Linked DNA regions of Candidatus Microthrix parvicella Bio17-1. The protein of the gene in region 2 binds, or shares a complex with, the protein of the main gene of each other region. Links are inferred from orthologs where the notes say so. Each region holds a gene or a part of one and is shown on either strand. Other genes may lie near its edges.

Region 1 (7,607 bases), on a different replicon or contig from region 2:
GCCGTTGGCAAAGCTGTGCAGACCGTCGGAGTTGTAGCCGGTGTTCCACTGAAAGGCGATCTCCACCTGCATCGGGGCACCCGCCGCCTCCTCCGAGTGGTGGTAGTGGCCCACGTCGTCGAACAATGTTTCTTTTGGGCCGTTGATGTGCACGATGAAATCCCGCACGCCGTTCTCATAACAGAAGATGGTTCGTTCTGGTTCCTCGCCACGTTCGTCGGTAAACGAAATGGTTAAACCGGCATTGAGGAACGCCATCATCTGCAGGCGCTCGGTCAGGGTTTGGCTGCGGAACGTGACCTCGTCGAAAATCTCCGGGTCGGGCCAGAAGCGCACCGTGGTGCCCGTGGGGCGCTCGATGCCATCGGTGCTCGGCGGGGTGGGGCCGATCTGTCGAAGCGGCTCGTTGGCGACGCCCCCGTCGATGTAGCTCATCGACCAGCGCTGCCCCTCCCGGTCGATGTCCACCTCGGTTCGGGCCGACAATGCGTTGACCACCGAGATGCCAACCCCGTGCAGTCCGCCCGACACCTTGTAGCCACCGCCGCCGAACTTGCCACCGGCGTGCAACACGGTGATGGCCACCTCGGCGGCCGACATGCCCGGGTATTTCGGGTGTGGGTCGGTGGGAATGCCACGGCCGTTGTCGACCACCTGACAGCCACCACTGGCCAGGAGTGTGACCTCGATGTGATCGCAGAACCCTGCCATCGCCTCATCGACCGAGTTGTCGACCACCTCGTACACCAGGTGATGCAACCCGCTGGGGCCGGTGGAACCGATATACATTCCCGGACGTTTTCGAACCGCTTCCAGGCCCTCCAACACCTGAATCTGCTCGGCGCCGTACGTGCTGGGTTCAACTGTCACGTTAGGTGACCTCTGGGGGTGCGAGATTGGTGGAAATGGGCCGAATGAACCACTTGCCGTCAATGAATACACAGGTTGTGGATAACTATGTGGACATCTTGTGGCTGAATTGAATGTGGTTACGCCGCCCGGCCAAGTCGGCCGAGCCCAGCATAGCTCATTTTGACGAGGGCCCAGACCGGACTGGGCCCTCAGCGTCCGTCTGTGCCCTTCGGGGCCTGTTCTGTAGGGACCCCCGGGGAACGGCTCTCGGAAGTGACACGCACCCTCACGGTGGCGACAACGTCGTCCCCCACCAACTGATTCAGCGTGCCGGCCAGCTCACGCCCCAACAGGTTCAACTCCTCGGCCACCGCTGGATCGGTGGTGCTGATCACCAGCCGGCCCGACACCAGATCGCTTGGCCAACACCACTTGGCCAGCCGCGCACCGACGATGGTGGGCCATTGGCCCTCAATCACCGCGTGAGCGTCCAACGACGGCCGGCCAAAGTGTGCCAGTACCGCATCGAGTGAGCTGGACACGTGCCGGGACGGACGCTGAGACCTCATCGCCACCTCACCGATCCGGGTTCGGTCACCTCGAGCACGGCGGAGGGGTCAATCTCCGTTGGAAGCTCGGCGGCAGTGGTCAACAGCGTCTGCCCGCTTGGAACGGCGCGCAACAAGGCCGAGCGCCGCTGCGCATCGAGTTCCGACAAGACATCGTCAAGCACCAGGAGCGGCGGCGCACCAAAGCGGTCCGTCAGGAGACGGTGTACTGCCAGCCGCAGCGACAACGCCAGGCTGCGTTGCTCGCCCTGAGACGCATGGGTGCGGGCCGCCATCCCGTCGAGGCTGACAACCAACTCGTCACGATGCGGCCCCACCATGGTGACGCCGCGTCGCAACTCCTCGCGTCGTGCGTCGTTCAAGGCAGCCGCCAACCCGGTGTCTCGCCACGGGGCATCGTAGGTCAGCACCACCTCGCACTTCGCTCCTGCCAATTCCTCGTAGGCAGCACTCACCAGTGGCGACAACTCCTCGACCAGCGCCGCACGTTCGGTGCCCAACCGGTCACCTCGCTCGGAGAGCTGACGATTCCACACCTCCAGGGTGAGTTCGGCCGATTGATCGAGCCCACCTCTGGTTTGACGCAGCAACGCATTTCGTTGTCGAAGCACCTTCTCGTAGTCGGATCGAACCGAATCCAGCCGAGGATCACGAGCCACCAGCGCATCATCGAGCAGGCGTCGGCGATCCGAAGGCGATCCTTTGATCAGCACCAGGTCGTCGGGCGAGAACACCGTGACCCGCCCCACCTCGGCCACGTCACGACGACGGGCACCAGCCTGGCGGTTCAACAGCACCCGCCCTCGTCCACGGGTGGAGATCTCTGATTCGATCAACGCCCGCCGAGCCTCGCCCACGCCCTGCCACTCACCGTCGGGCGACGGCTCCTCGAACTCGGCCCTCACCACGGCCGCCTCGGCACCTCGCCGCACCAACGCCTCATTGGGAACGCCGCGAACACTCGTCAACAGCAGTGGCCAGGCCACCGCCTCAACAAGGTTGGTCTTGCCGATGCCGTTGGGACCGATCAGGGCCGTCAAGCCCACCGGCAGTTCCAGCGACAACTTCTCGTAGGAGCGGAACTGCCGCAACTCCAACCGTCGCAGAAACATGGTTTGGTGCGGCCCGCTACGAAACTCGTACCGGCATCAGCAGGTACAGGAAGTCGTCAGCGTCGGAGCCGCGCAGTACGGCCGGCTTGTTGTCGCCGATGGTCTCCACACGCACCTCCTCGCCCCGTGCTGCATCAAGCCCATCGAGCAGGTAGTCGGGATTGAACGCGATGGTCAGGCCTTCACCCTCAAAAGTCACGTCCATCCGCTCGGAAGCATGCCCAACGTCCTGTGTCACCGCCACCAGTTCAAGGGAGTTGTGGCTCATCTCCAACCGAATGGGGGTGGACTCGCGGGCCATCAACTTCACGCGGCGCACCGCCTCGATCAGCGCATGACGATCGACGGTGAGCGTATTGGCCTGAGTCTCGGGAATCAGCCCCCGATAGTTGGGGAAATCGCCGCTGATCAAGCGGGTGGTGACGCGCACTCCACCGATCCTGAAGGTGGCGTCCTGAGCGCCCAACACCAGCGTGACCTCCTCGGCATCACCCAACGACCGGATGACCTCGGTCAACGCTCGCGACGGCACCAGCACCGACTGGCCCTCCTCCAGCACGGACTGACCGCCCAGGTCGCGCACCGCCAGGCGGTAGCTGTCGGTGGCCACGAGACGAAGCCCATCACCCTCGGCGGCCAACTGCACGCCGGTGAGTATCAAGCGGTTGTCATCGTTGGAGGCGGCCGGCACCACCTGGCGAAGTCCGTCTGCAAGCGCCTCGGCCGACAGCGTGACCGAATCGGCCGTGGGCTCGGAAACCTGCGGGTACTCCTCGGGAGGAATCACGTTGACCGAGAACTCCGATCGGCCACCGGTGATCGTCGCCTGATCCTCGGTCACCTCCACGTTGACCGCACCCGGTTCCAACGCACGAACGATGTCGGCCATCAGACGAGCGGGAATGACCGCCACCCCGTCGTCCCCTCCGGCGACCTCGATCTCGGCGGTGACCGTGAGGTCGAGGTCGGAACCGGTGATCTCCAGGTGGTCGCCATCGAGGCGGAGCCGAAGGCCGGCCAATACCGGCAGGGCACCGCCGCGGCCTGAAGTCGCTCGGCCGGCGCTTCCAACCGCGTCGGCCAGAACATCACGTTCACATCGGAACTTCACGGTTCGTGCACTCTCCTACTGTCGTCTTGATGTAACTACTTACAGGGTGGTGAAGTAGTAGGGCCTGTGGATTGTGGAAAACCTAGCCGAAACCCTTGCGGGATCTGACGAGTTGAATCCACCGGTGGTCCATGATGATCCCCAGGTACGAGGTCCGAGGGAGCCGGCCCGTGGGGATAACGGTGGTGTCGTCCCCAGGATCGAGCGGCTCACACACAGCCGTGTCCCCAGGTGTGTCACAGGCCGTTCTTGATCTGCTGAATCAGCGTTTGGACGTCCTGGTAGATCTGCGGGCGCTCGGCCATGAGCGCCTTGATCTTCTCGTAGGCGTGAATGACCGTGGTGTGGTCCCTGCCCCCATAGATCTTGGCGATCTGGGGGTAGCTCAACTCGGTGAGCTCCCGAAACAGGTACATCCCCACCTGTCGAGCCGTCACCAGCGGACGTCGACGGCTCTTGGACTTCAACTCGTCGATGCTGAACCCGTAGAACTCGGACGTGGCTTCGAGGATGCGCTCGGGGGTGACAATGCGACCACCGCCGGCGGAGAGATCGCCCAGCACCTGCCGGGCGCTGTCCATGGTGACCGGGGTGCGGGTGAGGTTGGCATAGGCGGTGACCCGATTGAGCGCACCCTCGAGTTCACGGATGTTGTTGGTGATGTTGGTGACGATGAACTCGAGCACTTCGCCGGGCAGCGGGAACTCGGACTGCTCCGACTTCTTCCGGACGATGGCCAGGCGAGTTTCAAAGTCGGGCGGTTGAATGTCGGTGATCAGCCCCATCTTGAACCGGCTGCGAAGGCGGTCTTCCAGGGTGGCGATGGAATCGGGCGGGCGGTCCGAGCTCAGCACGATCTGACGGTTGGCTTCGTAGAGGGTGTTGAACGTGTGGAAGAACTCCTCCTGGAGTTGCTCCTTGCCCTCCATGAACTGAATATCGTCGACCAGCAACACGTCGTTCTCGCGGTAACGCCGCTTGAAGTCCGGCTGAGCGTTGTTGCGGATGGCATCGACGAACTCGTTCAACAGCTCCTCGGTGGAGAGGTAGCGAACCCGGTAGGTGGGGTAGTTCTCCGAGACGTAGTGAGCGATCGCCTGTAACAAGTGGGTTTTGCCCAATCCCGCCGAGCCGTACACGAACAGCGGGTTGTAGGAACGGGCGGGGGTCTCGGCGACGGAAAGCGCCGCCGCCTGGGCGAAGCGGTTGGACGGGCCGGTCACGAACGAGGCAAACGTGTAGCGGTTGTTGAGCCCGCCAGAGCGAACACTGTTGGGGGCGCCGGACCCGTGCAGGCCGCTCAGGGCCTGATCCGACGACGTGGTCGGAACGGAGACGCCGCCAGTGGACGCGCCTGAACTGGAAGTGGTGGTGAGTGGACTCAGCTCGCTGTTGAGGGGCTCGGCGAGGTTGGAGTCGGGATCGACCTCGACTGCCAGATCAACGCCCTCGAGGCCGAGGTCGCTGATGACACCCATGAGAAGTGGGCGGAATCGATTGTCGATGCGATCTCTCAGGACCAGGCTGGGCGCGACGATCGTGAGCGTTGCACCGTCGTAGTCGACGGCCCGAACCTCACTGAAGGTGGTGCGCCAAACGACGCTCGACACCTGGTGGGTGACGCCGCGGGCCACTGCCTCCCAGACCGATGTTGCTTCATCCTCCATGGGGTGGTGCTTCACCTCAGGCCTAATTGTCCACAGCACGGTCCACAAACTGTGGACAGTCTCCCATGGACGAACTGTCGGAGCTTTCCGTGCGCCGGTGCCCCGTTGACGGCGTTCGTCGTGTGGGACCGGTGGCATCGTTGCCGGCACGTCCCCAAGCTTCGGGCAAGGGAGGATGACCGTAGCACTCATTGGTAGGGCGCTCCAGCCCTCCGACAAATCTGTCCGTGTCCTGCGCGGGTTGCCCCCGACACGGCGCTGCCCGTAACGTGTTCGTTCCGTGTGCCGGCGCGGCCGGCTCTCCGCACGGCAACAGCCCCTTGCAAGCTTGTCCGGGCCCATCCAGGAGGAATCTTCGTGAAGCGTACCTACCAGCCAAAGACGCGCCGTCGTGCTCGTCGACACGGCTTTCGTCATCGCATGGCCGAGCGCTCAGGTCGAGCAGTGGTGAAGGCGCGCCGCCGCAAGGGCCGTGCCCGCTTGTCGGCCTGACGTGGCGGCTCACCGGTCGCCAGGCCTTTCGCTCACTGCGTCAAGCGGGGAGCAAGGGTCACAGCGGGCCGGTCACGGTGATAGCAGCACCCACGAGCGCCAATCGGCCTCGGGTGGCGTTCGCTCTCGGCAAGCGGCTGGGACCGGCTGTGACACGCAACCGGGTGCGTCGGCGCCTGCGGCATCTGATGGCCGACGCGGAACGACGCGGAACCTTGGTTACGAAGGACTACCTGATCGTGGGTGGGCCGGCGATCTCCAACCTGAGCTTCGACGAACTGTCGACCCATCTGAACAACGCCCTGACGTCAGCGGAACGCAGCGTCCAAGGCACCCGTCGCCACTCGCCCGGATGATCCAGGGCGTCATTCACGGCTACCAGGTGATGACCAACGCCCGCCCCTCGCCCTGTCGGTACGTACCGTCCTGCTCGTCCTATGCCGACGAAGCGGTGCAGGTTCACGGGGCCATCAAAGGTGGAGCAATGTCGCTGCGCCGACTGAGCCGATGCCATCCCTGGGGAGCCAGCGGTTGGGATCCGGTTCCCGATATCCATGGAAATTGCGCCCCCGAGCCAGTTTCTTCCTCACGAGATGACTTGAGTACCGATGCCTGACCTGCTTGGTCCCTTCGACCCACTGTTTGAGTTCTTCGGCGCCATCGTCGCCGGTATCTACGCCGTGATCCCCTCGTTCGGGGTCGCCATCGTGCTCTTCACCTTCCTGGTGATGGTGGTCACCACGCCCCTGACGGTGAAGAGCACGAAGTCGATGCTCCAGATGCAGCGGCTGCAACCCGAGCTGAAACAACTTCAGGCGAAGTACAAAGGCGATCGCGAGCGGCTGAACACCGAGTTGATGTTGTTCTACAAGGAGAACAACATCTCGCCCGTTGGCGGCTGCCTACCGGTGATTGCCCAAGCGCCGGTCTTCATCGTGATGTATCACCTCATCCGCGGCCTGACGAACCGCCTCGGCGGCACGTCCGCAGGTGTCGGTCACATCGTGTCGCAGGCTGCCAACGGCAAGCCGCTGACGTCCTGGGTGTTCACCGACCAGTACTTCAACCCCGAGCACGTCAACGTCGCCACCCGCTTCTACAAGACGATGAGCACCCAAAACACGATGCCGTTCTTTGGGAGGGGCTTCCGTCTGGATCTGGCGAAGACCCCGGCCGAGGCCTGGGCGCAGGGCATCGTGCCGTTCATTCCCTATCTCATTCTGTTGCTGTTGATTCTGGTGATCCAGTTCATCCAGAACCGCCAGATCCAGAACCGCAACCCAAATGCCAACGCCAACCCCACCCAAGCGATGATCCTCAAGGTGATGCCGTTTGTGTTGCCGGTGTTCGCCTTCAACTTTGCTGGGGCGTTGGCGGTGTATTGGGGGGTACAGGGCCTGGTGAGGATCGCCACGCAGAGCTACATCACCAAGGAGCTCTACGGCGACGACGGCCCCGGGGTGCATCGAGTGCCCGGCAAAGGAAAGGGCCATCTCACCGAGGCTGAGGCGGATGCCAAAGCCAAGAAGAAGCGCCCCAACCCGCAGAGCGAGAGCGCCAAGGCGCAGTCCGACAAGGCGTCGGCATCGAACGGATCGGCCGCTTCAACGGAACCGAAGCCAGGCCAACCGTCGAAGCGCACTGGAACAACGTCGAAGCCGAAGAGCGGAAGCGCTCGTCGGTCATCGACATCATCATCGGGCGGCCGCGGCCGTCGATCAGGAGACCCCCGTTCCGGGGGATGACCAAGGGAAGCAGCTATGGAGTGGATCGAACTGACCGGCAAGACCATCGACGAGGCGCG
Region 2 (7,677 bases):
GCACATTGGCGCCCCGATCGGCGTTGGGCCCCGTCATGGATCGGCTGGCGACCGTGTCGATGGGCAACGAGACCAACCTGTCGGGCATCGCCCGGTCGCTGGCCGACGACGCCACCGGGCTGATCATCGTGTGCGGCACCACGCTGAGCGATGAGGACACGCGCCTGCTGAACCGCGGTGACCTGTCACGCCGGGTGATGTCGGTGGACTGTTCGGCCACCGAACGCCGCCCCGGAACGATCCCCTTCGGCTCCGGGGTGAAACTCAACGAATCCTGGGCCGACGCGTGGGCCCAGGAGCTGTCGAGTCTCGGACGCTCTGCAGCGCGGCGCGTTCCTGCCGCCCCGAGCGGCTCCACCCCTGTGGCACCGACCGATGCCACAGCCTCCTCTCCTCCCTCCTGGTGGGCCTGATGAGCACCGAGGAGCGACGCCCTCCCGCCTGGTGGCTGCCTGAGATCACGCTGGTGGGTCTCACCGTGGCCCTGGCCCTCAGCTTCGCCCGCCTGTTCTCGGGCTGGGACTGGCTGATTCCGGTGCTGGCGCCCGCGCTGGTGGTTCACGCCTCCGAGGCGGCCGCCCGCCGAGCCAGGCTGTCGGTCTGGATCGCCCCGCTGATCGCCACGGTGCTGGGCCTGATCACCTGGGTCAACCTCACGCTGCCCGAAACCACCCGGCTTGGGCTGCCCGGTGTCGACACCGTGCCCCGCTTCATCGCACTCACCGGTGACTCGTTCGAAACCTTCCGCAAGCTGGTTGCCCCAGCTCCCGCCCAGCCCGGCTTCATAGCCGCCGCATCCCTGGCGCTACTGGTGGTTGCGTTGTATTCCGACACCGCCGCCCATCGCGGCAACGTGCCGGTGCAGGCGGTGACCACCCACATCGGTGTGTTCATCTTCGGTGCCACCCTGGCCAGGGGGCCGGGCCAGCTCTTCTCCGCAGTGGTGTTCACCGCGGCGCTGGGCGCGCACCTGTTGGCCGTGCGTACCGTCAGCGCAGGACGAGGCCGCTGGCGCAGCGGCGAGCGGACGGGTGGAACCTGGGCCGCCGCACGTATCGGGGCGGGGGCCTTGGCGGTGGCGGTGTTGGGGGGCACCGTTGCCCACCTCGCATTCACTCAGGATCGGAGCCCCGTGGTGGATCTCACCAAGTTCAGCTCCGATCGGGCAGATCGCGAAGTGCTCTCGCCACTGGTGTCGGTGGCCGATCAGCTGGGCCCGCAGAGCAACAATGTGATGTTCACGGTGGAGAGCACCAAGGTGGACCCCACGTATTGGCGCCTCACCGCACTCGACAGCTTCGAAAACAACGTGTGGAGTTCCACCGCCTCCTACGAGGATGCCGCCGGCCGTCTGCCCGAGGTCGGCGCCCTGCCCAGCCGCACCATCATCGACCAGACGGTGGCGATCGACGGCCTGACCGGTATCTGGATGCCCGCGGCGGCCGACCCGGTGGAGGTGGCCTCGGAGATCCCGGCGAGCTTCGATCAGCCGTCGGCGACGCTGATCGTGACCGACGGCAACGAGATGCCCCAGGGCATGACCTACGCGGTGCGATCGGCGATACCAAACGTGAGCGCCCCGGTGGCGAAGGTGCCGCGTGGCGACGAGGTTGACGCCGCCCTGGCGCTTCCCACCGACCTCAGCACGCAGGTGTCCCGCGAAGCGAAGCTCATCACCGAAGGCGTTCAAGGTGACCTCCCGAAGCTGCAGGCGCTTCAGAACGACCTCCGTAAGGGGGAATACGACACCTCCGCCGACTACCGCGGCGCGGCCGATCCCACTGCGGCCTTTCTGGAGAGCCGACGCGGGTTCTGTACCCAGTACGCCAGCGCGTTCGTGTTGATGGCGCGCTCGTTGGGCTTTCCGGCGCGACTTGGCGTCGGGTTCACCCCGGGCAACTACGACGAGGCCACGGCCACCTGGACCGTCACCGGCCGCCAGGCCCACGCCTGGCCCGAGGTGTTTCTCCCCGACTACGGGTGGGTGGCATTCGAGCCCACCCCAGGACGCGGCAACCCGGTCACCGAGCCGCTCACCGGTGTGCCATTTGAGCAGGACTCGGGCGATGGCAACCCCGAGCCCGTGGCACCCGCAACCACGGCCCCACCCACCACCACCGCGTCGCCGACCCCCTCGTCGGTACCGTCGCAGGGCGCCGACCCCGGGCCGGTCGAACAGCCCAAACTTGCCGTTCCCGAGCAGCCTCGGAGCACCCCCTGGTGGCTCATCGGCCTCGTCGCCCTGCTCGCCCTGGCCTCCGGTGGTTTCGCTGGACGTATCGCATGGGTCCGCAATCAGCGATCACGCCGTTACACGCCCGCTGACGCCAACCTGGTTCCGGTCGGTGCCTGGGCCGAGGTCACCGATCGGCTCGCGATGCGCCGGCACCTGCCGAGAGCCGCCGAGACCGCGCATGAGTTTGCCCGACGCGCCGAAACCGAAACCGGACTTGCCACGCTGGAGCCCCTCAGCGACCTGGCTGCGGCCGGCACGTTCGGCGACACGCCACTCGACGACGATCAGGTGGAGCAGTCCCGCCGGCTGGCGACTTCGGCGTCGACGGCCCTGACGTCGGAGTGGTCGAGGACCGACCGGCTCCGCTGGATGCTGGGCCTCATCCCGTCGGGGCGGGGACGCCCCGGACCGGGCTGAACGCTGCGGCGCTCAGCCCTCGTCGCTGGACTCGGCCCCGGTGGAGGCCTCGCTGCGGTGCACGCCGGAGAGCCGGGTGATCGGGCTGAAGAGCTCGCCGATGCCGTCCTGGCCCAGTTGACGGATGCTGGCCTCGATCACCGCTCCGAGGGCGAAGGTCACGAGGAACCCGACGAACGCCAGGAGAAAGTGAACCGAGAGCAGGAAGATGGTGGCCGCCAGCGACACCACCATGCCGACCGCCGCCAGGCGGATACGACGCAGCACCGACGAGTTCACGGTGCGGGTGCGTACCTCGTTCGCCAACGCAGGGTCAGACTCGTAGAGCTGATCCTCGATCTCTCGCAAAATGCGCTGCTCGTCTTCAGAGAGTGGCATCGCTTACCCCCTCGTCGTTCCGGTGGCCAGGGGTGCCCACAGGGGCGCCCGACGTGCGAACGTTGCCGGCCTGTCGCGCCGCGCCGATCGCTTTGCTGCCAAAGCGTCTGCGGACACTGTCGACCGTGCGGTCCAAGATTCGCTCCTCATCGTCGGACAGCCTATCGAGGCGAAGCTGGGCGGGTGCGGCGGCAGCCAGGCCGCTGGTGCCCACGCCCACCAGGCGTACCCCCGGCGACAGGTCCAGGCCGCACAGCAGGTTCCATGCCACCTCCCGGATGGTGGCGGTGGCATCGGTTGGGGTATCCAGGCGCCGGGCCCGGGTCAACGTGCGAAAATCACCGTGACGCACCTTGATCTGCACGGTGGTTGCGGTCAGGCCCGCCGACCGCAGGCGGGTGGCCACGCTGTCGGCCATCACGGCCAGATCGCCCTCCAACTCCCCGGCATCGGCCCGGTCGGTGGCGAAGGTCCGCTCGGAACTGATCGACTTGGTGGGTGCGTCGGCAACGACGGGCCGGGGGTCGTTGCCCCGGGCCAACGCCACCAACTGACGGGCAGCCGGCCCACCCAACACCCGCCGAAGGGTTGTCTCACCGGCCGCTGCCACCTCGCCCACGGTGCCCAATCCGAGGCGCCCCAGCTTGTCGGCCGCGACGGGGCCCACCCCTGGCAGCGCCCGAACCGGCAAAGGTCCGAGAAAGCCCTCCACGTCGGGAGGTCGCACCACCACCACCCCGGGACCCGCCACGGGACCCCTGGGATCGGGAGTGGGTTTGGCCGCTTCGGACGCCAACTTGGCCACCAACTTGCTGGGGCCCAAACCCACTGACACCCAGAGGCCCAGGTCGCTGTGAACCCGCTGCCTGAGGCGGGCGGCGGTCACCACCGGGTCGCCCAAGCGGCGTTCGCTGCCGGTGAGCTCCACGAAGGCCTCATCAAGCGAAAGCGGCTCCACCAGGGGGCTCAACTCGTCAAGAATCGACATGAACCTTCCGGACACGCTGCGGTAGTGGTCGAGGTCGCCCGGAAGCACCACCGCCACCGGGCATCTCCGGAGTGCCTCGGTCATGGCCATGGCCGAGCGAACGCCGGTTGCACGCGCCTCGTAGGACGCGGCGGCGACCACCCCTCGGCGGCCGTCTCCACCAACGAGCACCGGACGACCGACCAACTCGGGGTGACGCAACACCTCCACCGCCGCAAAAAAGCAGTCCATGTCGACATGCAGCACCCAGCGCCGCCCAGGTGTCGCCCCGCCGCTGCGTCCAGGGCCGGTGATCATCGGTGTTCGGAGCGGGTGACCCGGAGCTCTGATCGTCGGGTGCCCTCGATCAGATAGGCGTACCGACGAGGCTCGGCCCATCGGTGGGCGAGGTAGTCCACCAACGGCTCACGCACCCATTGCGGCGAACCCGCCAGGGGTTCATCGCACGCGGTCCTGTGAAAGAAGTCGCCGGACTCGACGATGCCGTCCGGATCGTTGAAGCTCAGCTCACCGCCCGGGTATTCGGCCCCGAAGGCGACCACTCGCAGGCACCAGCCCAACTGCGGCGCCCGGCAGGTGATCTCGTACAGCGGACCCCGCCACCTGGGGACCACCAGGCCTGTCTCCTCGGCGACCTCACGCGTCAGCCCCTCGATCAGTTCCTCCCCGGGATCGATCACCCCACCGGGCGGCGACCAGTCCACCACCCCGCCACTGCGGTGGTTACGCACCAGCAGGACACCCGCCGGGCCTTCGATCACAGCTCCACCGACGGTCCAGTCTCGGAGGCCGTCCGGGCCTTCGGAACCTTCGTCCCCTGCGTCGCTCGCCGCATCGCTCACCCTTCCCACCCTACGAGCCAACCGGCCTACTACGGGTACCATGCGCAGCGATGCCCGCACCCCAAGGACCGCCCACAGAACCATCCAGCGCAGATCCCCTGACCGCCCTGGCCCCCGTGTGGATGCGGGTCGTCGCCTTTGTGGCCATCATGGTGGGCGGTCTTGGCGGGGCGCTGGTGGGCGGCCGTTTCGGCGCTGTGGCCTGCACCGGAGCCTGCGACGGGGTCATCGGAACAACGATGCTGGCCGGAACTGTGGTTGGTGCCGTGGGTGTGGCGGTGGTGGCCGTCATCACCCTGCGGGTGGCACGCGAGTGGGTTGGCGGCTCGTGAGTTCGGCCGGCGCCGAAACCCCGCAGGCCGCAGACACCCCAACAGCAATCGACCTGGCCGAGGTTGCCCTGTCCGTGGCCCGGGTCGGGGCTGAGGTGGCGGCGGCCTCTCAGGCCGAAGTGCGGGCCGACACCGCGACGCGCTTCACAAAGTCGAGCGACACCGACCTGGTCACCCGCGCCGATCGCGCAGCCGAGGACGCCATTCGTCAGGCATTGCTCGTCGCCCGTCCCACCGATCGTTTCCTCGGCGAGGAGAGCGCCACGGCACAGGCCGGCGGTCTGGCCGACGGCTCGGACATCCTCTGGGTGGTCGACCCCATCGATGGCACCACCAACTATGTCTATGGGCAGCCCGACTGGGCGATCTCGGTGGCCGCCACCAGGCACGGCGCATCGCTGGCCGCTGCGGTTGTCGCACCCATTTTGGGCTTGGAGTACCGCGCGTCGCTGCACGGTGGAGCAACCCGAAACGGCGTTGCGCTCAAGCTGGGTGCACCACCCCCGCTGGGCCGCGCGCTGGTGGCCACCGGGTTCGGTTACGATCCCGGCCGCCGTGGGCGCCAGGGTGCCGTAGCGGCCGCGATGCTGCCACAGGTGCGGGACCTACGGCGCCGCGGCGCCGCCGCACTGGACTTCTGTTTCGTGGCCGACGGCAGCGCCGACGCCTATTACGAGGCGGGCCCGCAGTGGTGGGACTTCGCGGCGGGTTCTCTGGTGGCGTCCGAGGCGGGGGCGGCCGTGTTGACGCAACCGCTCGGTGCGTCAGCCTCGACGGGATCGCACGGTTGGTTCCTCGTCGCCGCCGCCCCCCCACTGTTCGACGGCCTGCTGGAGGTGCTCATGGGGTTGGGCGCCGCCGACGGCTGAGTGTTGTCCACAGCCGGCCGCGCTGCGCCGTTCCGGCTTCACGTCTCGCGCCCGGTAGCCTGCAACAAGCCCCGCGCCCGCCCGGCCCAGAAATGAAAGCCCCACGTTGAGCACCCGAATCCTGACCGTCGAGGACGACGAACGAATCCGCACCGCGGTGAAGCTGGCCCTGGAGGATGAGGGTTGGGAAGTGGTGGAGGCCGCCACCGGCGAGGCTGCGATCGAGGCATTCCGCGCCGGTCCCACCGATGTCGTGCTCATCGACATCATGTTGCCCGGGGTGGACGGCTTCGAGGTGTGCCGCGCCGTGCGCCGTCAGAGTGACGTCCCGATCATCATGGTGACCGCCAGGGCCGACACCCACGACGTGGTTGCCGGTCTTGAGGCAGGCGCCGACGACTATCTCACCAAGCCCTTCGTGCCCAAGGAGCTGTCGGCCCGCATCCGGGCGCTGCTTCGTCGGGTTCGGTCGGGCGACACGGTGCAGCACCGCATGCGTTTCGGCGACCTCGACATCATCCCTGATGAGGGCGTGGTCACCCTGGCCGGTGTCACCATCCACCTCACCAAGACCGAGTTTCGACTCCTGGTCGAACTCGCCAGTTCACCCGGCAAGATCTTTTCCCGCGAGGACCTCCTCGACAAGGTGTGGGGGCACGGTTACCTGGCCGACAGCCGTTTGGTGGACGTCCACGTTCGTCGGCTGCGGACCAAGGTGGAGGCCGACCCGGGCAACCCACGGCATGTGCTGACCGTTCGGGGCCTGGGCTACAAGCTGGCGGCGTGAGCTCGGTCGACCAGGCCGGCGGCGGGTCGTCTGATTCCGATCAGGTCGGTTCCGAGTCAACCCTGCAGGCTGCCGGTGCCGGGGCACCCACCACCGCGGGGCCGACGAAGCTCCTCTCCCCGCACGCCCGCAAGCGGAGCCAGACGAGCGAGTCGCAGTTGGGTCTGCGATCACGTGTCACCCTCGCCTTCACCCTGGGCGCCTTGGTTTTGTCGATCATTCTCGGAGCAGCCACGCTGAACCTCACCCGTCGGTCACTGCTGGCCGAGCGTGAACGCCGCACCATCACCCGAACCTCGGTCAGCGCCACCACCCTGGACGGGCTCCTCAAGAACCTTCAGCCCGGCGCCGATCCCACCCCGCTGCTCAGCGACCTCCAGGCCCAGGGCCCACAGTTTCTCATGCTGAAGAACCCGGGTTCGGGCAATCGTGAGCCCCAACTGTTCCTCACCGGGGAGGTTCCCATCGGTGACCTCCCGCAAAGCCTGGTCACCAAGGCCCTGTGGGACGGACAGCCGGCGGTGATGCGGGTCGAGTCGAAGGACACGCTCTACACGGCGGTGGGCGTGCCCCTGCCCGATGCCAACGGCGCCTACTTCGAACTCAACGCCATCGACGACATTGCCACCGCCGTGCAGTCGCAGACCGTGACCCTCATCATTGTCAGCTCGATCACCACGCTGGCGGGTGCCGCGCTGGGTTGGTGGGCAAGCCGCAGGGCCCTCCGACCGTTGATGCTGGTGGGCGATGCAGCCGGTCGGATCGCCGATGGTCATCTCGAGACCCGGCTGAATGCGGCCGACTATGCAGAGGACCCCGAGCTGGGCC

What was found.
Region 1: the proteins of MPARV_RS0108920 (region 2) and dnaN are in contact, whole or in part, in a solved structure (PDB 1OK7), measured with the Escherichia coli proteins. The link is inferred for Candidatus Microthrix parvicella Bio17-1 from one-to-one orthologs.

What each region holds. Positions count from the first base shown.
Region 1 is NZ_AMPG01000004.1:67,032-74,638, reverse strand. The notes cover bases 1,598-4,475. They hold dnaN (DNA polymerase III subunit beta), read right to left. Parts: upstream 3,645-4,475; coding sequence 2,550-3,644; downstream 1,598-2,549. Other genes in these bases: dnaA (chromosomal replication initiator protein DnaA), read right to left, coding at 3,881-4,475; recF (DNA replication/repair protein RecF), read right to left, coding at 1,598-2,533. Outside these bases: MPARV_RS0116095 (DNA gyrase/topoisomerase IV subunit B), read right to left, coding at 1-870; MPARV_RS0116090 (DciA family protein), read right to left, coding at 1,062-1,421; more of recF, read right to left, coding at 1,418-1,597; more of dnaA, read right to left, coding at 4,476-5,311; rpmH (50S ribosomal protein L34), read left to right, coding at 5,663-5,803; rnpA (ribonuclease P protein component), read left to right, coding at 5,800-6,159; membrane protein insertion efficiency factor YidD, read left to right, coding at 6,156-6,419; MPARV_RS23000 (YidC/Oxa1 family membrane protein insertase), read left to right, coding at 6,412-7,548; MPARV_RS22995 (Jag family protein), read left to right, coding at 7,564-7,607. UniProt on the Escherichia coli protein: Confers DNA tethering and processivity to DNA polymerases and other proteins. Acts as a clamp, forming a ring around DNA (a reaction catalyzed by the clamp-loading complex) which diffuses in an ATP-independent manner freely and bidirectionally along dsDNA.
Region 2 is NZ_AMPG01000002.1:158,336-166,012, forward strand. The notes cover bases 2,168-5,115. They hold MPARV_RS0108920 (DNA polymerase IV), read right to left. Parts: upstream 4,317-5,115; coding sequence 3,018-4,316; downstream 2,168-3,017. Other genes in these bases: MPARV_RS0108910 (transglutaminase TgpA family protein), read left to right, coding at 2,168-2,653; MPARV_RS22540 (DUF3040 domain-containing protein), read right to left, coding at 2,666-3,031; MPARV_RS0108925 (NUDIX hydrolase), read right to left, coding at 4,313-4,861; MPARV_RS25330 (hypothetical protein), read left to right, coding at 4,912-5,115. Outside these bases: MPARV_RS22535 (DUF58 domain-containing protein), read left to right, coding at 1-413; more of MPARV_RS0108910, read left to right, coding at 413-2,167; more of MPARV_RS25330, read left to right, coding at 5,116-5,193; MPARV_RS0108935 (inositol monophosphatase family protein), read left to right, coding at 5,190-6,062; MPARV_RS0108940 (response regulator transcription factor), read left to right, coding at 6,169-6,849; MPARV_RS0108945 (HAMP domain-containing sensor histidine kinase), read left to right, coding at 6,846-7,677. UniProt on the Escherichia coli protein: Poorly processive, error-prone DNA polymerase involved in translesion repair and untargeted mutagenesis. Copies undamaged DNA at stalled replication forks, which arise in vivo from mismatched or misaligned primer ends.